Regions from separate parts of the Citrobacter farmeri genome, predicted to be linked through region 2. Evidence: riboswitches for the same ligand, from Rfam matches in the RefSeq annotation. Region 2 holds a riboswitch; each other region holds the start of a gene.
What was found. Region 2 has a riboswitch for thiamine pyrophosphate ahead of thiM (hydroxyethylthiazole kinase). Riboswitches for the same ligand answer to the same signal wherever they lie in the genome.
Positions count from the first base shown of each region.

Region 1: another riboswitch for thiamine pyrophosphate. It lies ahead of thiB (thiamine ABC transporter substrate binding subunit); the one in region 2 lies ahead of thiM (hydroxyethylthiazole kinase).
Region 3: another riboswitch for thiamine pyrophosphate. It lies ahead of thiC (phosphomethylpyrimidine synthase ThiC); the one in region 2 lies ahead of thiM (hydroxyethylthiazole kinase).

Region 1 covers NZ_CP077291.1:3,855,334-3,862,121, forward strand. The annotation lists gene I6L53_RS18070 (sugar efflux transporter) at 1-934, opposite strand, end outside; gene sgrT (glucose uptake inhibitor SgrT) at 1,038-1,160, opposite strand; gene sgrR (HTH-type transcriptional regulator SgrR) at 1,254-2,909, shown strand; TPP riboswitch at 2,945-3,045, shown strand; gene thiB (thiamine ABC transporter substrate binding subunit) at 3,078-4,061, shown strand; gene thiP (thiamine/thiamine pyrophosphate ABC transporter permease ThiP) at 4,037-5,647, shown strand; gene thiQ (thiamine ABC transporter ATP-binding protein ThiQ) at 5,631-6,332, shown strand; gene I6L53_RS18100 (DedA family protein) at 6,326-6,788, opposite strand, start outside.
Region 2 covers NZ_CP077291.1:1,647,571-1,654,358, reverse strand. The annotation lists gene I6L53_RS07735 (nucleoside permease) at 1-351, shown strand, start outside; gene I6L53_RS07730 (ADP-ribosylglycohydrolase family protein) at 348-1,352, shown strand; gene I6L53_RS07725 (PfkB family carbohydrate kinase) at 1,349-2,314, shown strand; gene I6L53_RS07720 (GntR family transcriptional regulator) at 2,288-3,034, opposite strand; gene thiD (bifunctional hydroxymethylpyrimidine kinase/phosphomethylpyrimidine kinase) at 3,076-3,876, opposite strand; gene thiM (hydroxyethylthiazole kinase) at 3,873-4,661, opposite strand; TPP riboswitch at 4,693-4,790, opposite strand; gene I6L53_RS07705 (YadA C-terminal domain-containing protein) at 5,275-6,108, shown strand; gene I6L53_RS07700 (hypothetical protein) at 6,231-6,665, opposite strand.
Region 3 covers NZ_CP077291.1:94,334-101,121, forward strand. The annotation lists gene thiG (thiazole synthase) at 1-589, opposite strand, end outside; gene thiS (sulfur carrier protein ThiS) at 591-791, opposite strand; gene I6L53_RS00475 (HesA/MoeB/ThiF family protein) at 772-1,530, opposite strand; gene thiE (thiamine phosphate synthase) at 1,523-2,158, opposite strand; gene thiC (phosphomethylpyrimidine synthase ThiC) at 2,158-4,059, opposite strand; TPP riboswitch at 4,144-4,267, opposite strand; gene I6L53_RS00490 (Rsd/AlgQ family anti-sigma factor) at 4,319-4,807, opposite strand; gene nudC (NAD(+) diphosphatase) at 4,905-5,678, shown strand; gene hemE (uroporphyrinogen decarboxylase) at 5,724-6,788, shown strand.

The sequences.
Region 1 (6,788 bases), 2.2 Mb from region 2:
GCTGCAGGATAAGCAGCGCCTGACGGCTATGGAAGAAAATCAGCCCGAGATAAAACAGCACGCCCGCCGCCACAGCGGTAACCATCATTCGTCGCTTGCCAAAACGTTTGACATAGAAGCCTGCAAGGATCATCGCCGGGATTTCCAGTCCCGCGGCGGTGCCCATCAGGATCCCGGCAAGCTTATCCGGTAGCCCAAGCTCTGCGCTAATCCATAGCGGCATATCGATGATGTACATGGTGTTGCAGGTCCACATCAGCGTGGAGGCAATAAACAGCATACGGACGTTTTTATCCTGCCAACCGCCTGACTGGCTGACCGGCACATCCGCGGGTTGTTCAACGCGGGCGACGGACGGCAGCATAAAGGCAATCAGGATGAAACTGAGCGCAAAAATCGTGGCGGCAATCGAAAACATCACCGTGAAACCATAATTCAGCGCGAGCATAAACGCCAGCGGCGGGCCAATCACCCACGCCAGTGAGAGCTGGGCACGCATTACCGAACTGAACATCACCACTTCACGCGCCGAGCTGTCGGCATATTCCCGCGCCAGAGCGAACAGTTGCGGCATCGCGGTATTTGCCAGCGACGCCAGCAGGACGCCGCAGGTGATCAGTGTCAGGTAGTGACGATTAAAGGCAAACAACAGCGCATTACCAACGGCCATCAGGCAGCAAAACAGAATCAGCTTGCGGCGGTCTCCCTGGCTGTCGGAACGTTTTGCCAGCGCAAGGCTCACGCCAATCCCGGCAATGGCGTTAACGGTGTAGAATAGCCCCACCCAGAACGGCTGCGCCCCAACCTCGCGACTGAGAAACAGGCTTAGCGTCGGGGCCTGTAGCGCCCCCGCCACGCCCATCATGAATGCGACCAGCATAAACGCCGCGTACACACCGTTGAGACGTCGTCCCATCGTCATTAACCAGAGCATCTGAAATCCTTTCGCGAAAGAATAAAAAAGCCAGCAGATAATACCTGCTGGCGCGGTGATTAACACCAATACTCAGTCACACATGATGTCTGCTACTCCGGGGTCAGGCTGTCACCTCCCACTGCATCAGTTCTTCCAGCATCTTTAAGCGCTGCGGCGCGCTCAGGCAAGCCAACCAGGACAACCCTTCTGTCGCGGCAAAGTACTTCTGATAGAACTGGCGCATAGATGACCCCTTCATAATGCTTCATCGGAATGTATTATTGGCCTAATATAGGGATAATAAAATTGCTGAGTTTTCCGCAGGAGTTCCCCTTTTATGTCTTCTGGCCGTCTGCAACAACAGTTCATCCGCTTGTGGCAATGCTGCGACGGCAAAACGCAGGACACCACGCTTAACGAACTGGCGGATCTCCTGAGCTGCTCCCGTCGTCATATGCGTACGCTGCTCAATACCATGCAGGAGCGCGGTTGGCTGACGTGGGAGGCAGAGGTTGGACGCGGAAAACGCTCACGCTTAACCTTCCTGTATACCGGACTGGCGCTCCAGCAGCAGCGCGCGGAAGATCTGCTGGAGCAGGATCGCATCGATCAACTGGTGCAGCTGGTTGGTGACAAAACGGCCGTGCGACAAATGCTGGTTTCCCATCTGGGCCGCAGTTTCCGCCAGGGCCGTCACATTCTGCGTGTACTTTACTACCGCCCGATGCAAAATCTGCTGCCGGGCAGCGCGCTGCGGCGTTCAGAAACCCATATTGCTCGCCAAATCTTCAGCGCCCTGACTCGCGTAAATGAGGAAAATGGGGAACTGGAAGCGGATATTGCCCACCACTGGCAGCAAATTTCTCCCTTGCACTGGCGCTTTTTTCTGCGTCCGGGGATCCATTTTCACCACGGTCGTGAACTGGAAATGGACGATGTGGTGTCGTCACTGACGCGCATTAACGCCTTACCGCTCTATTCCCATATCAGCGAGATCGTCTCGCCAACGCCCTGGACGCTGGACATTCACCTTTCGCAGCCCGATCGCTGGCTGCCGTGGTTGCTGGGCCAGGTCCCGGCGATGATCCTGCCACGCGAATGGGAAACCCTGAGCAATTTCTCCAGCCATCCCATTGGCACCGGCCCTTACGCAGTGATACGAAATACACGTAATCAGCTGAAAATCCACGCCTTTGACGATTTCTTCGGTTTTCGGGCGCTGATAGATGAAGTGAACGTCTGGGTACTGCCGGATATCGGCGATGAGCCGAACGGCGGCCTGACGCTGAAAGGTCCCACGGAGGATGAGAAGGCTATCGAAAGCCGCCTGGAAGAGGGGTGCTATTACCTGCTGTTCGATGCCCGTACCCATCGCGGCGCCAATCAGGAGGTCAGAGAGTGGGTTAGTCGCGTACTGTCGCCGAGCAACCTGCTTTACTACGCCGATGAGCAGTATCAGCGCCACTGGTTCCCGGCCTACGGTTTGCTGCCCCGCTGGCATCACGCACGACCGGGCCACGGCGAAAAACCCGCCGGTCTGGAGACGCTTACGCTGACCTATTATCACGAACACATCGAACACCAGGTGATTGCGCAGATCATGAGTCAGCTCCTGGCTGAACATCAGGTAAAGCTGGAAATTCAGGAGATCGACTACGATCAATGGCATGCCGGGGAAATTGAGAGCGACATCTGGCTTAACAGCGCCAACTTCACCCTGCCGCTGGACTTCTCTTTGTTCGCGCATCTGTGCGAAGTCCCGCTGTTGCAGCACTGCATTCCGCTGGACTGGGAAGCCGACGCCGCGCGCTGGCGCACCGGCGAGATGAATCTGGCCGCGTGGTGCCAGCAGTTGCTCGCCAGCAAAGCGATTGTGCCGCTGATTCACCACTGGCTGATTATTCAGGGGCAGCGCAGTATGCGCGGCTTGCGCATGAATACTCTCGGCTGGTTCGACTTTAAATCCGCGTGGTTTGCCCCGCCAGATCCTTAATCCTTTAGATCTCTTCACGTAATCATTACAATGTGCCGTTCTCAACGGGGTGCTGCGCCAGAGGCGTGGGCTGAGAAAATACCCGTCGAACCTGATCCGGATAACGCCGGCGAAGGGATTTGAGGCTACCGCTCAAAATCCTTTGCCACTCTTCTATTGAGGTGCAAAGTGTTAAAAAAATGTCTTCCTTTACTGGTGCTGTGCGCAGCGCCTGCCTTCGCTAAACCGGTCCTGACCGTCTATACCTACGATTCGTTCGCCGCTGACTGGGGTCCTGGCCCGGCGGTGAAAAAAGCTTTTGAAGCCGACTGTAACTGCGAGCTGAAACTGGTGGCGCTGGAGGATGGCGTTTCGCTACTCAACCGTCTGCGGATGGAAGGGAAAAACAGCAAGGCCGACGTAGTGCTCGGGCTGGATAACAACCTGCTGGAAGCGGCGACGCAAACCCAGTTGTTCGCGAAAAGCGGCGTCGCCAGCGAGGCGGTCAATGTCCCTGGCGGCTGGAAGAATGACACCTTCGTTCCGTTTGATTACGGCTACTTCGCTTTCGTGTATGACAAAAGCAAACTCAAAAACCCGCCGAAGAGCCTGAAAGAACTGGTCGAGAGCGACCAGAAATGGCGAGTGATTTATCAGGATCCGCGCACCAGTACGCCAGGACTTGGGCTGATGCTGTGGATGCAGAAAGTCTATGGCGATAAAACGCCGCAGGCATGGCAGAAACTGGCGGCAAAAACCGTCACCGTCACCAAAGGCTGGAGCGAAGCCTATGGCCTGTTCCTGAAAGGTGAAAGCGATCTGGTGCTGAGCTATACCACCTCTCCGGCGTATCACATCATCGAAGAGAAAAAAGAGAACTACACGGCGGCCAACTTTAGCGAAGGCCATTACCTGCAGGTGGAAGTCGCCGCGCGTACCGCGGCCAGTAAGCAACCTGAACTGGCGGAAAAGTTCCTCAACTTCATGGTGTCACCCGCGTTTCAGAATGCTATCCCGACCGGCAACTGGATGTATCCGGTGGCGAATGTCACTCTGCCCGCCGGGTTCGAACAACTGACTAAACCCGCGACGACGCTGGAATTCACACCAGCGGAAGTAGCGGCCCAACGTCAGACATGGATTAGCGAATGGCAACGCGCCGTCAGCCGTTAATTGCCGGCTGGCTGATCCCCGGCCTTTCCGCCGCCACGCTGATGGTGGCGGTGGCGCTGGCCGCCTTTCTGGCACTGTGGTTCAACGCGCCGCAGGCGGCGTGGTCCTCGCTCTGGCAGGACAGCTACCTGTGGCACGTGGTGCGCTTTTCCTTCTGGCAGGCTTTCCTGTCGGCGGTGCTTTCTGTTGTTCCGGCCATCTTCCTTGCCCGTGCGCTGTACCGACGCCGCTTTCCCGGTCGTCTGGCCCTGCTGCGCCTGTGCGCCATGACGCTAATCCTCCCGGTGCTGGTCGCGGTGTTTGGTATTCTCAGCGTCTACGGACGCCAGGGGTGGCTAGCCGCAATCTGCCACACGCTCGGGTTGGAGTGGACCTTCTCGCCTTACGGCCTGCAGGGCATTCTGCTGGCCCACATCTTTTTTAATATGCCAATGGCAAGTCGCCTGCTGTTGCAGTCGCTGGAAAATATCCCCGGCGAGCAGCGTCAGCTGGCCGCACAACTGGGTATTCGCGGCTGGCAATTCTTCCGCTTTGTCGAGTGGCCATGGCTTCGCCGTCAAATACCGCCGGTCGCCGCGTTGATTTTTATGCTCTGTTTTGCCAGCTTCGCTACCGTACTGTCGCTGGGCGGCGGGCCGCAGGCGACGACTATCGAACTGGCGATTTATCAGGCGCTGAATTTTGACTACGATCCGGCCCGTGCCGCCATGCTGGCGCTGATCCAGATGGTGTGCTGTCTGGGGCTGGTGCTCCTCAGTCAGCGATTGAGTAAAGCTATCGCGCCAGGCACCACGCTGGTTCAGGGGTGGCGCGATCCGGACGATCGACTGTACAGCCGTTTAACCGATGCCCTGCTGATCGTCCTCGCACTGCTGCTGTTGATCCCACCGCTGCTGGCAGTGGTGGTCGACGGGGTGAATCGCCATCTGCTGGACGTACTCGCGCAGCCTGTTTTGTGGCAGGCGGTGTGGACCTCGCTACGTATTGCGCTGGCGGCGGGTCTACTGTGCGTGATCCTGACGATGATGCTGCTGTGGAGCAGTCGCGAACTGCGCGCCCGTCAGCAGTTACTGGCAGGACAAGCGCTGGAGCTGAGCGGGATGCTGATTCTGGCGATGCCAGGCATCGTGCTGGCCACCGGCTTCTTCCTGTTACTCAACAACAGCATCGGCCTGCCGGAGTCCGCCGACGGCATCGTGATTTTCACCAATGCGCTGATGGCCATTCCCTACGCGCTAAAAGTGCTGGAAAACCCGATGCGCGATATTTCCGCCCGCTACACGATGCTGTGTCAGTCGCTGGGAATGGAAGGCTGGCAGCGACTAAAAGTAGTAGAACTGCGGGCATTGAGACGCCCGCTGGCGCAGGCGCTGGCCTTTGCCTGCGTACTGTCTATCGGCGATTTTGGCGTGGTGGCGTTGTTCGGCAACGATGATTTCCGCACCCTGCCGTTTTATCTTTATCAGCAAATTGGCTCTTATCGCAGTCAGGACGGTGCCGTCACTGCGCTCTTACTGCTGATCCTGTGCTTTATTTTATTTACCGTTATTGAGACGTTACCGGGGCGAAATGTTAAAACTGACTGATATCACCTGGCTTTATCACCATCTGCCCATGCGCTTTACGCTGTCCGTGGCACGTGGTGAACAGGTGGCGATTTTGGGGCCAAGCGGCGCAGGAAAAAGTACGTTGCTGAATCTGATCGCTGGTTTTCTCACACCTGCCCGCGGCACCCTGCTGATCGAAGGGGAAGACCACACCACCACGCCGCCGTCACGCCGTCCGGTTTCGATGCTGTTTCAGGAAAACAATTTGTTCAGCCATTTAAACGTTGAGCAAAACATTGGGCTGGGGCTGGATCCTGGACTGAAATTAAGCGCCGAACAGAAAGAGAAACGCTGGCATATCGCGCAACAAATGGGGATCGAGACATTGATGGCTCGCCTGCCGGGTGAGCTTTCCGGCGGCCAGCGCCAGCGTGTGGCGCTGGCACGTTGTCTGGTGCGCGAACAACCGGTCCTGCTGCTGGACGAACCGTTTTCTGCTCTCGACCCCGCTCTGCGCCAGGAGATGCTGACCCTGGTAAGCGATATCTGCCGCGCCCGCCAACTGACGCTGTTGATGGTTTCGCACAGCGTCGAGGATGCGGCGCGCATCGCCTCGCGCTCTGTCGTCGTTGCCGACGGACGCATTGCCTGGCAAGGCAAAACGGATGAATTGCTGAGTGGCAGAGCCAGCGCCTCAGCGCTGTTGGGCATCAGGAATCAATAACCCACCACTTTTTGCAGAATATCGATATACACCGGCATCAGCGGGTGGCGGAGCAGCGTCACCAGCGCAACAATCCCAATCCCCAGCACCATTGGTGCCAGCCAGAGCAAACGACCTTTTGGCAGATAGCGCGTTAAGCGGTCCGTCGCGGCTTTACCGCTGCGCCACAAGCGCCAGCACAGCCAGCCGCCAAGCCACAGCAGGACGGCAGTCGCCAGCAGGAGCCACTTAAACTCGCCGCTTTGCATCCCCGCCGGAATATCAATTGCCGCACCGGCCAGAATCCCGGGCAGAAAATAAAACGGCGGCCAGAGCAGGCAACCAATAATATTTGGCGTGATGAATTTCGCCACCGGCAGGTCCAGCATTCCGGCGACCATCGGCACCAGTGGGCGCGTCGGTCCGACAAAACGTCCCACAAGAATCGTGAACATACTGTGCTGATGCAGTGCGTGC
Region 2 (6,788 bases):
TTGCTGCACGGTGTGAGCTATGACTTCTACTACGTAACGGCGTATATCTACGTCGATAAAAAAGCGCCGGTGCATATGCGTACCGCCGCGCAAGGGTTGATTACGCTCTGCTGTCAGGGATTCGGCAGCCTGCTGGGTTACCGTCTCGGCGGCGTGATGATGGAAAAAATGTTTGCCTATCAGGAACCTGTCAACGGTCTCACTTTCAACTGGGCTGGCATGTGGACATTCGGCGCGGTGATGATCGCCGTGATTGCCGTGCTGTTTATGATTTTCTTTCGCGAATCGGACAAAGAAATTACCGCTATTGAGGTTCGCGAGACTGCATTGACACAAGGGGAAGTAAAATGAAAGCAGAACGTATTCTCGGTGCTCTTTACGGGCAGGCGTTAGGGGATGCGATGGGTATGCCGTCAGAACTGTGGCCCAGAGCCCGCGTTAAAGCGCACTTTGGCTGGATTGACCGCTTTCTGCCGGGCCCACAAGAGAATAATGCGGCCTGCTATTTTGGCCGCGCAGAATTTACCGACGATACCTCAATGGCGCTCTGTCTGGCAGATGCCCTGCTGGCGAGCGACGGCGAGATCGATCCGGATCTGATTGGTCGTAACATTCTCGACTGGGCGCTGCGCTTTGACGCCTTCAACAAAAACGTCCTCGGGCCGACATCAAAAATCGCCCTGAACGCCATTCGTGACGGGAAACCGGTGGCAGAACTGGAGAACAACGGCGTTACCAATGGCGCAGCTATGCGCGTGTCGCCGTTAGGATGCCTGCTGCCAGCGCGCGATCTGGATGCGTTTATCGACGACGTCGCCCTGGCCTCCAGTCCGACGCACAAATCGGATCTGGCTATCGCCGGCGCGGTAGTGGTGGCATGGGCGATTTCGCGGGCGATTGAAGGTGAAGCATGGGCTGACATCGTTGAGTCGCTTCCCGCCATCGCGTTACACGCCCAGCAGAAGCGGATCACCACCTTTAGCGCGTCGCTCTCTGCGCGGCTGGAGATGGCGCTAAAAATTGTGCGTAATGCGGACGGTGCCGAAGCGGCCAGCGAACAGCTGTATCAGGTGATCGGCGCCGGAACCAGCACCATCGAATCGGTCGCGTGCGCCATTGCGATGGTTGAACTGGCGCAAACGGATCCCAATCGTTGCGCTATTCTGTGCGCGAATCTCGGTGGCGACACCGATACTATTGGGGCGATGGCAACGGCCATTTGCGGTGCGTTGCAGGGCATCAGCGCCATCAATCCGGCATGGAAACAGGAGCTGGATACGGTCAATCAGCTCGATTTCAACCGTTATGCAACGGCGCTTGCACGTCTGCGCCAACGTCGGGAGGAGTCATGAACGCTTCACGTTTAGCTGAACTGCTGCCAGGTTTAACGACTCGCCAGCCGGTCACGGTCATCGGCGCGGCGGTCATTGATGTCATTGCCGATGCCTATGCTCTGCCCTGGCGCGGCTGTGACATTGAGCTGAAGCAGCAAGGTGTTAACGTTGGCGGCTGCGCGCTGAACATCGCCGTCGCGTTGAAACGGCTGGGCATTGATGCCGGTAACGCCCTGCCGCTGGGCCAGGGCGTGTGGGCTGATATTATTCGTAACCGGATGGCGAAAGAAGGATTACACAGCCTCATTGAGACCGCAGAAGGCGACAACGGCTGGTGCCTGGCACTGGTCGAGCCGGATGGCGAGCGCACCTTCATGTCATTCAGCGGCGTTGAGAATCAGTGGAACGCCGACTGGCTGGCTCAGCTAACCATCCCGCGTAATAGCCTGATTTATCTCTCGGGCTATCAGTTGGCCTCGCCCTGCGGCGAACTGCTGGTACAGTGGCTGGAAGGTCAGGAGCAGGTGATGCCGTTTATCGATTTCGGTCCGCGCATTGGCGATATTCCTGATGCGCTCATGGCACGCATTCTCTCCTGTCGTCCGCTGGTGTCGCTCAATCGTCAGGAAGCTGAAATTGCGGCCCAGCGGTTCGATCTGAGCCAGGATGTGGAAGATTTAGGCGCAGAATGGGTGGAGCGATTTGCGGCACCATTAATCGTTCGCCATGACAAAGAGGGCGCCTGGTTTTTCAGTAAGCCATCCTCTGGTCATGTTCCCGCGTTTCCGACACAGGTCGTTGATACGATTGGTGCGGGTGACAGTCACGCGGGCGGGATGTTAGCCGGACTGGCATCGGGCTGGTCGCTGGCGGACGCGGTGCTGCTCGGCAACGCCGTGGCCTCCTGGGTCGTCGGACATCGCGGCGGTGACTGTGCGCCGTTTCGCGAGGCGTTACTCCTCGCACACAAAAACGTATAAATCGCTTCGGCAGTAGCTGATGCTGTACTCAATGGGACGCTGCTGCTGATCAAGCGCCACTTGTTTGATCACCAGCACCGGCACTTTACTGTCCATCTGGATATGTGACTGGAACTCGGCATCCGGCATTTTTGCGCTAACCCGCGAGCGGGTACGCTGTGGGTGGATGTGTTGGCTACGGAAATAGTCATACAGCGATATGCCTATCTCATCGGCATCATGAATGAGATGCGCGGGCACCCACGACTCTTCGATAGACACGGCATCTTCATCGACGTAGCGAATGCGTTTAAGCAGAAAAACATCGCTACCGGCAGCAATCGCTAACTGTTGCGCCACCTCTTCCGGGCACTTCACGACTCGCTTGTTAACCCATAAGGTGTCTGGTTTTTTCCCACGCAGGACAACCTGCTGAGAAAAACCGCGCGCCTCTTTCAGCGAATACTCAAAGATATTGTTGATCTGGGTACCGTAGCCGCGCGCACGTGTCACCACGCCCTCTTCTTCCAGTGCCTGCATCGCTTTACGCACCGTGATGCGTGACACACCAGTCAACTGGCTGAGATCCCGCTCGCCTGGCAAAATATTGCCGTGTTCAAGCACTCCACTGCGCACGGCATTTTTCACCGTCTCGGCAAACTTGATATAGAGCGGCGTATTATCCACCGCTGAAATACGTTCGTTCAGTTGCGCGATAAGTTGAGTATGCGCTTGTTCCATGAGTCTTTTTCCTGACAGCCAGTCTGCTGCCAGTATATACGCTACCAGTACGCGTGGAAATGATGAACAGGCCCAATGCCGTGCCCGACCTCCAGCGTATCCGCCTGCGCCAGCGCCGCCGACAACCAGACTTTCGCCTCCTGCACCGCCCCTGCCCAGTCAGCATGTCGGGGACGCAGTGCGGCCAGCGCCGCAGAAAGCGTGCAACCGGTGCCGTGCGTGTTTTTGGTCATCACCCGCGGTGCGGTAAAACGCTGCTCACCGTCAGCCGTAAAAAGCCAGTCAGGGCTTTGCTTATCATCCAGATGACCGCCTTTCATTAACACCGCGCCACAGCCCATCGCCAGCAGCGCCCGTCCCTGTTCAAGCATCTCTTTTTCTGAACGCGCATGTGAACAATCCAGCAACGCTGCCGCTTCAGGCAGGTTGGGCGTAATCAGCGAAACCTGCGGCAGCAGTCGCTTGCGCAATGTCTCAACGGCAGAAGGCGAAAGCAACGGATCGCCGCTTTTCGCCAGCATGACTGTGTCGAGCACCACGTTCTGCACCCGATAACACTGCAAGCGCTCAGCCACCGCCTCGATAATGTCAGTTTCCGCCAGCATGCCGATTTTGGTGGTATCGATGCGCACATCGCTGAACACCGAATCGAGCTGCGCGGCAACAAAATCGGGTTCAATGCGATATACCGACTGTACGCCACGCGTATTCTGCGCCACCAGCGCGGTAATCACCGAACAGCCGTAAGCGCCAAGCGCCGAAAAGGTTTTCAGATCGGCCTGAATGCCCGCGCCACCGCTGGGATCGGTGCCGGCAATCGTCAAGGCGTTAATCCGCTTCATGCTGCGACCTCCGTATCCAGGGTGTAGAGCGCATCGAGAAATGCCGGAATGAAACTGCCGGGGCCGTGACAGGTTTTACTGGCAATCAGCCCCGCCTGTTTCATCCACCCACAGGCAGAAGCGATATTTTCGATTCGGTTTCCGGGCAGCGCACAACTGGCGGCCACCACGGCAGAAAGCGCGCACCCGGTGCCCACGACCTTCGTCATCAACGGGTCACCACCGGTGACGCGCAGAGTGCGCTCACCATCTGTGATGTAATCCACTTCACCGGTAACCACCACAATAGCGCCGGTCTGGCGTGCCAGAACCTGCGCCGCAGGCAGAGCCGTTGTGACCGCATCGGTGGCATCCACACCGCGTCCCCCGGCGCTTTCACCCGCTAACGTCAGGATCTCAGAGGCATTACCGCGAACGGCTGCAGGTTTTAAGGCAAGGAGTTCAAGGCAGAAACGGCGGCGAAACTCGAGCGCGCCCACGGCGACGGGATCCAGTGTCCAGGGTGTTTTTGCGCTGTTCGCCTGCTCAACCGCCGCGCGCATTGCCCGCGCGCGCGGCTGGGTCAGCGTACCCACGTTAATAAGCAAGGCGCTGGCAAGGGCTGCGAACTGGCGAGCCTCTTCCGGCTCAATCACCATCGCCGGAGAAGCGCCCAGCGCCAGTAGCGTATTGGCGGTAAAACTCTGTACGACGTCATTGGTCATACAGTGTGTTAACGGAGAAAGGGTACGAAATTGTTTTAAGATACGAACCGCATGTTCGCGGCTGTGCAGGTCAGGCTGCATGATTACGCTCCTGCCCGCGCGAAGAAGGGACACGAGTGGTGTCTGACTTCCCTACGCTGGCATTATCCAGATCAGGTGGTACGGGTATTTCTCAGCCCTTAATAAAAAGGGGCACCCCGAGTCAAATTACTGATAAAACAATTAATTACATATCAAAATATCGATATTTAGTGTAACCGCCTGTACCGAGCAGGTGCAAGGAGTTTTTCTGTGCGTAGCAACTACAGCATCATCAGGACAAAACGTGGTCAACGCTTATAAGCAATAAAATATTTATTAATGCAGAAAATCATTATTTTCGCCACTTCATAAACATATTTCCCCTGGCAACACCTTATGCTGACTGGCTTATTAATGTTTACATTAAAATAATCCAAACATAACTCGAAACACCTCCTTATTTATTAAACTCAAATGTGATCCAGGTCAAGATTATTAGCCTTGCATTAGTGGATAGTTCGCCTCACGAATTAAGGAGATTCTGAATTAAGATACTCTAAACGTATTATTAATGTTGACATCCATTTTTATTAACAACTATTGAATCACACTCGTAATTAAAAAGAGTGGGAATAACTGTTTTTATATCGTGTTTTGAATGTGAGAATTTCAAATGAAATCTGTAAATAAATCCATTATTGCTGTTGTCGTTTTCTCTGCTCTGTTCACTTCCCTTGCCCCTGCAGCCCAGGCGGCTAACGTTGATGTTGCGGTCGTCAATCAAAATACGAATGGAGGATTTATCATTTCCGGAATTGATAGTGCAACATATGATCTGCAAAAACACGAAGGACAAATATCCGCCCTGGAAGCGGGTAAAGCGGATGTGACTCAGGTGAATAATGTTGCCACTTATGCACAACAAATTCGCACCGATCATGATAACCTGGTACAACGTGTCACTCTGGATGAACAATATGACGGCCAGGCAATCATTAAGAATCGCGATGATATTGCCACGAACAAAGCTAACCAGAAAATTGTCGATAACGATCAAAACGTGTTAATTAACACAAATGGTGGTAAAGCTGACACTGCATTACAGCGTGTGGCGACTAACCAGGTCGCGGTGTCTGACGTGCAAACTAAACAAAAAGCGCAAGATAGTGTCATTCAGACACACACCGGCCAGTTAGCTAACCATGAAACGCGTATTACAACCCTGGAAAATCAAAATAATTCGCGCTTCTCTTCAATGGAAAAACAGCAAAACGACGATCGTAAAGAATACCGTAGTGGTATTGCTGGAGCCGCTTCTATCGCCGGACTTCACTATGTTGATACCGATAATGCTATTGCTGTTGGCGCTGCTGATTTTAAAAGTGAACAAGGTTATGCCATGGGTTATCGTCATAAATTCGCGGAAAATGTCGCCGCAACGGTTAGCTATGCCGGAACGTCTGACGGTGATTCCGTCGTGGCGGCTTCGGCTTCATTAGGCTGGTAAGAACAGAGTGAAACAACGCTAAGGTATCTGTTAAAACGGCGGCGCTTCAACATGAAGCGCCGCCTTTCTGGCAAAAAATAATTTTTATCTGACCCGCCGCACGGACAGCAAACGATGATTTTTTATTTTGCCCAACCCAGCATCTGGCGCTGGTCATTAAGTACCGCTAACCGTCCCGTGCTGTACACGATAAAATAATGTAAACCTTGCTGATAAACGGTGGCGCTTTCCTCTTTCTCCACGACCGCCGCAGGCAAACCATTAATATTCAAACCGGTACTGACCTTTTTGATTTCCAGTCCTTCATAGTAATAGACGCTTTTTTTCTTTGCGGCCTGCGCATGCTGTTTTACCGCAGCGCGAGCATTGGCATAAGCGTTCTGCTGCGCATTGCTGGCAATCATTTGCTGATTGGCACGATCGACCTGGTAGCAAACATCACGGCTTACCCCTTTAGCTTCACAGCGCGCGAGGCGTTCTTCTTCCGAAACGCAACCAGATAATACGCTTGCGATAACCAGAACATAAATTGTCTTTTTTATGCTTAACGCTTTCATAACTACCGTCACCATCATTAGTTAACAAAAAAAATAATGCAGCTGGCCAGCCGCGAATTTGATATCAACAGATCACGTGCAGGATATTTTTGTCGTTCTTTCCTGTCAATATAATTCATGTGG
Region 3 (6,788 bases), 1.6 Mb from region 2:
CCATTTCCAGCGCCTGCGTAGCGTGGCTGGGCACGCCGATTCCGGCATCCACCACCACCGGAATGGTAGATTGCTGGATAATGATCTCCAGCATGGCCCGGGTTTCCAGTCCCTGGTTAGAGCCAATCGGCGCGCCGAGCGGCATGACGGCCGCACAGCCCACCTCTTCCAGCCGTTTGCACAGCACCGGATCCGCACCGCAATAGGGTAATACCACAAATCCTTGTTTTACCAGCGTGTCGGCGGCTTTCAGCGTTTCAATTGGGTCCGGCAGCAGCCAGCGCGCATCGGGGTGAATTTCCAGCTTCAGCCAATGGGTACCGAGCGCCTCGCGCGCAAGCTGTGCGGCAAAGATGGCTTCTTCCGCCGTTTTCGCCCCAGACGTGTTGGGCAACAGCGTGACGCCCGCGTCGATAAGCGGGGCCAGAATGGCGTCATTGTGCTGGCGCAAATCCACACGCTTCATGGCCAGTGTCACCAGTTGACTGCCGGAGGCGCGGATCGCGTCAATCATTAAGGCCGGTGACGCAAATTTACCCGTGCCGGTGAACAGATGTGAATCAAACGTTTTGTCTGCAATACGTAACATTTCAGCCCCCTGCAATAACCTGAAAAAGCAGGATCTGGTCGCCTTCCTGCACAATATGCTGCTCCCACTGCTCGCGGGGCAGAATCTGTTGATTCAGCGCCAGTGCGGCGCCGGGTTTTAACTGATTCAATTGGGTCAACAGCGTATGCACGGAGAGTCCCTCTGTGCACTGCATCGGCTCATCATTGAACTGGATTCGCATGTCGTCCTCCACATACCGGACACCCGCTGGCACGGTGTAACGCCAGACTGCGCCACTGGCTGGTTTTACCGTCAAACAGACGCAATTCGCTCCCGGGCGTGCCCACGCCGCTGAGGAGTTTGATGGCCTCCAGCGCCTGCAGAGTCCCCATCAACCCGACGACGGGGCCGACAATGCCCGCGGTACGGCAGTTACGTTCGGGTTCTACTTCGTCCGGCCATAAACAGCGGTAGCAGCCTTGCGTCCAGGGCGGCGTCAATACCATTAACTGGCCGCCAAAACCGACCGCGCTGGCGGTGATTAGCGGGGTATCGAGTGCCACGCATGCGGCGTTAATTTCCTGACGCGTCGCCATGTTGTCGGTGCAGTCGAGCACGACATCCGCTTGCGCCACCGCATGGCTGAGCGCCTCTCCACACAGACGCAGTGGTAGCGAGAGCAGGTCGATATCCGGGTTGAGCCGCGCCAGTCGCTGCTGTGCGACCTGCGATTTAGATCGGGCAATGTCATCCGTGGTGAACAGGATCTGCCGTTGCAGATTACTGAGATGGATGTCATCGTCGTCCGCCAGCACCAGCGTGCCGACACCGGCTCCCGCCAGATACAGCGCGGCCGGAGAGCCTAATCCCCCCAACCCGACGATCAGTACGCGGCTGGCGAGCAGCTTTTGCTGGCCATCAATGGCGATATCGTCCAGCAGGATCTGACGGCTATAACGCATAAAATCACGGTCATTCATCGCCTGCTCCTGCTATTGCCAGTAACTGCGCGGTTGCCGCGCGCCAGTCCGCAGCCTGGGTAATGGCGCTGACTACCGCAATGCTCCCTACGCCAGTCGCAAGTACCGCCGGTGCGCGGTCCAGACCGATCCCGCCGATGGCGACAGTAGGGTAATCGTGCAGACGGTTGATATGTCGCGCCAGCTGTTCCAGCCCCTGCGGCGCAGACGGCATCTGCTTGGTTTGCGTCGGGAAGACATGGCCCAGCGCAATGTAGGAGGGACGTGCCGCCAGCGCCACGTCGATCTCCATGTCATCGTGCGTCGAGACGCCCAGGCGTAACCCCGCCGCCTGAATCGCTTTCAGATCGGTGGTTTCCAGATCTTCCTGACCCAGATGCACGCCATAGGCACGGTGTTTAATCGCCAGCCGCCAGTAATCGTTAATAAACAGGCGAGCATTGACGTTTCGCCCCAGCTCGATGGCGGCAACCACGTCGGCTTCCACCTCTTCATCGCGCTTATCTTTGATGCGCAACTGAAGCGTGCGCACGCCAGCGTCAAGCAGACGCGCAATCCACGCCACGCTGTCGACAACCGGGTAGAGGCCTAAGCGAAACGGAACCGTTGGGAAATCAGGCTGATACATCAGGCTTCCTCCCGTTTGAGGTAGATTTCACCGCCTTTGGCGCGGAAATTTTCTGACATATCCGCCATCCCCACTTCGATAGTCTGGGCGGCGGCGTAGTCGCGAACCTCCTGGCTGATTTTCATCGAGCAGAATTTGGGGCCACACATAGAGCAGAAGTGCGCCACTTTGCCGGACTCCTGCGGCAGGGTTTCGTCGTGGTAGGCACGGGCAGTGAAGGGATCGAGTGCCAGATTAAACTGGTCTTCCCAGCGAAATTCGAAGCGCGCTTTAGACATTGCGTTATCACGGATTTGTGCACCCGGATGCCCCTTCGCCAGATCGGCGGCATGGGCGGCAATCTTGTAGGTTATCAGCCCCTGTTTCACATCCTCTTTGTTCGGCAGGCCAAGGTGCTCTTTCGGCGTGACGTAACAGAGCATCGCGCAGCCAAACCAGCCGATCATCGCCGCGCCAATCCCCGAGGTGAAGTGGTCGTAACCCGGTGCGATATCGGTGGTCAGCGGGCCTAAGGTGTAGAACGGTGCTTCGTGACAGTGCTCCAGCTCTTCGGTCATGTTGCGGCGTATCATCTGCATCGGCACGTGGCCTGGGCCTTCAATCATCACCTGCACATCATATTCCCAGGCAATCTTCGTCAGTTCACCCAACGTATGCAGTTCCGAGAACTGCGCCTCGTCGTTGGCATCCTGAATGGAGCCCGGGCGCAGGCCGTCACCGAGCGACAGAGAAACATCATACGCGGCGCAGATTTCGCAAATCTCGCGGAAGTGCTGGTAAAGGAAGTTCTCTTTGTGATGAGAAAGACACCATTTCGCCATGATGGATCCGCCGCGCGAGACAATCCCCGTCAGGCGTTTCGCGGTCATCGGCACATAGCGTAGCAGCACACCGGCATGGATGGTGAAGTAGTCTACTCCCTGTTCAGCCTGCTCCAGCAGCGTATCGCGGAAGGCTTCCCAGGTAAGATCTTCGGCGATCCCGTTGACCTTCTCCAGTGCCTGGTAGATCGGTACGGTGCCGATCGGCACCGGGCTGTTACGCAGGATCCACTCGCGGGTTTCGTGAATATAGCGACCGGTGGAGAGATCCATCACGGTGTCCGCTCCCCAGCGCGTTGACCACACCAGTTTCTCGACTTCTTCTTCGATAGAGGAGGTGACGGCAGAGTTACCGATGTTGGCATTCACTTTCACCAGGAAATTACGGCCAATAATCATCGGCTCCGATTCCGGGTGGTTGATGTTAGCGGGGATGATCGCCCGTCCGGCGGCCACTTCGTCACGCACAAATTCCGGTGTAATGTTTTCCGGCAAACGTGCGCCGAATCCCTCGCCCGGATGCTGCTGGCGTAACACTTCGCTGCGGATGCGCTCACGGCCCATGTTTTCACGGATGGCGATAAACTCCATTTCCGGAGTGACGATGCCCTGGCGGGCGTAGTGCAGTTGGGTGACACATTTGCCCACTTTGGCGCGTTTTGGCGTCAGCAAGCCGGTAAAGCGCAGTTCATCAAGGCCATCATCGGCCAGGCGCGCTTTGGTGTACGCCGAGCTCCGGTCGGTCAGTTCCTCGCTGTCTTCACGCGCCTCAATCCACGGTTGACGCAGCTTCACCAGACCCTGCTGAACGTTAATCGCCACCTCCGGGTCGCCGTAGGGGCCGGATGTGTCGTACACCGGAACCGCTTCGTTCTCTTCAAACTGCGGCTCTTCTTTGCTGCCGCCGATGAGCGTAGGGCTAAGCTGGATCTCACGCATCGGAATGCGGATATCCGCTTGCGAACCCGTAATATAGATCCGTTTTGAGTTCGGGAAAGCGGTGCCTTCCAGGGTGTCGATGAAGTGTTGTGCTTGCGCGCGCTGTTCGCGGCGGGACAATTTAGGTGTAGTTGCAGACATAGCTCATTCCAAAAAGTAAGGAGATGGCTTGTCAGACGACGGAGGAGTAATAGATGTGCGCCGCCCGTTAAGGCTTACGCATAAAGCAGAATTACTCTTGTTCCCTTCGCAGGTTTTAACCTGATCAGGTTCCGCGGATCCCGAATTAACGGTCTCAGCCTTTTCCACTTCAAGCTTTCGTGGAAAATAAGCACTCCGACAAGATAACGCCCCTCAGAAGAGGGGGACGTTTGTAAATTACGCGTTAGTAATGCAAAACTCAAGCAGGACGTTTGATGACGGCGTTCTCGTGCATGGCGTCAAAGACCAGCATAATCAGCTTATCTTCCAGCGCAAATCGGGCTTCCAGCGCTTCGCCGAGATCGGACAAAACCTGTTGAAACTCCAGGCAGTTATCGTGATCTATCGCCGTTTCCAGGCTGGAGTCATAATAGTCCATGATGCGTTGTGTATTCGCTTCCAGTAGCGGCCAAATTTTTGTCGCTTTTAAAAGCTGCCCGTTGCCTTCCAATTTGTGGAGAATACGTTCATAAATACTGAAGTGTCCGGTGGAGAGATAATCGACCAGGCTCTGACAAAAATCATCCAGCGCTTTTTCATTCAGCCGCATGTACGATTCTTTGCCAGGCTTAATGCCAACCAGATTGTAGTAAGCCACGAGCAGGTGCTTACGTATATGTAGCCAGCGATCAACCAGTTTGTTACTTCCTCTGACGCGCTCTGTCAGGTCTTCCAGCTGGTTTAGCATGATTGACTCCGCAAGTGTAGATTTTAAAACTGCTCACGCAGGAATTGTAAAAATAATGTTATCAACATGCCAGTGAAGCAAAGGTAGTGCAAGAGCTATGGATCGTATTATTGAAAAATTAGATCACGGCTGGTGGATCGTCAGTCATGAGCAAAAATTATGGTTGCCTCACGGCGAATTGCCACATGGTGACGCGACACATTTCGATCTTGTCGGGCAGCCTGCGCTGCATATCGGAGAGTGGGAAGGAGAGCCCGTCTGGCTGGTACAACAGCACCGGCGTCACGAGATGGGATCGGTTCGCCAGGTGCTCGATCAGGATGTGGGTCTGTTTCAACTGGCGGGTCGCGGTGTGCAACTGGCCGAGTTTTATCGTTCGCATAAGTTCTGCGGCTACTGCGGACACCCCATGCATCCGAGTAAAACGGAGTGGGCGATGCTCTGTACCCACTGTCGTGAACGTTACTATCCGCAAATCGCCCCCTGTATTATTGTCGCCATTCGCCGCGATGACTCGATCCTGCTTGCTCAACACGTTCGCCACCGCAACGGTGTGCATACTGTGCTCGCCGGATTCGTTGAAGTGGGCGAAACCCTGGAACAGGCGGTGGCGCGCGAAGTGATGGAAGAGAGCGGTATCAAAGTGAAAAACCTGCGCTATGTGACTTCGCAGCCCTGGCCTTTCCCGATGTCGCTGATGACTGCGTTTATGGCGGAGTACGACAGCGGCGAGATCGTCATCGACCCGAAAGAGCTGCTGGAGGCAAACTGGTATCGTTACGATAATTTACCGCTCCTGCCGCCGCCAGGCACCGTCGCACGGCGTCTCATCGAAGATACCGTGGCAATGTGTCGGGCTGAGTATGAGTGAATCACGTGATACACTGACGGCCTGACGCAATAAGGAACTGCAAAAATGACCGAACTGAAGAACGATCGTTATCTGCGTGCGCTGCTGCGCCAGCCCGTTGATGTCACCCCGGTATGGATGATGCGCCAGGCGGGCCGCTATTTACCGGAATATAAAGCCACCCGCGCAGAGGCGGGCGATTTTATGTCGCTGTGCAAAAATGCCGAGCTGGCCTGTGAAGTCACACTCCAGCCGCTGCGCCGTTATCCGCTTGATGCGGCGATCCTCTTCTCGGATATTCTGACTATTCCGGATGCGATGGGGCTGGGCCTCTATTTTGAAGCCGGTGAAGGCCCGCGTTTCACAGCCCCGGTGGCCTGTAAAGCCGATGTCGACAAACTGCCGGTTCCCGATCCGGAAGATGAACTGGGCTACGTGATGAATGCGGTACGTACGATTCGTCGCGAGCTGAAAGGCGACGTGCCGCTGATCGGTTTCTCCGGCAGTCCGTGGACGCTGGCGACCTACATGGTAGAAGGCGGAAGCAGCAAAGCCTTTACCGTGATTAAAAAGATGATGTATGCCGACCCGAAAACGCTGCATGCGCTGCTTGATAAGCTGGCGAAGAGCGTCACGTTGTATCTCAATGCCCAAATCAAAGCGGGTGCGCAGTCGGTGATGATTTTTGACACCTGGGGCGGTGTGCTGACCGGGCGCGATTATCAGCAGTTCTCGCTGTATTACATGCATAAAATCGTCGATGGCCTGCTGCGTGAAAACGACGGTCGCCGCGTGCCGGTAACGCTGTTTACCAAAGGTGGCGGACAATGGCTGGAAGCGATGGCGGAAACGGGTTGCGATGCACTCGGACTCGACTGGACCACCGACATTGCCGATGCGCGTCGTCGTGTCGGCCATAAAGTGGCCTTGCAGGGCAATATGGACCCGTCGATGCTCTATGCGCCTGCGGCGCGTATCGAAGAAGAGGTGGCGACGATCCTCTCTGGTTTTGGCCAGGGTGAGGGGCACGTTTTTAACCTCGGCCATGGTATTCATCAGGACGTGCCGCCTGAACATGCCGGCGTCTTTGTAGAGGCGGTGCACCGCTTATCTGCGCAGTATCATAAGTAG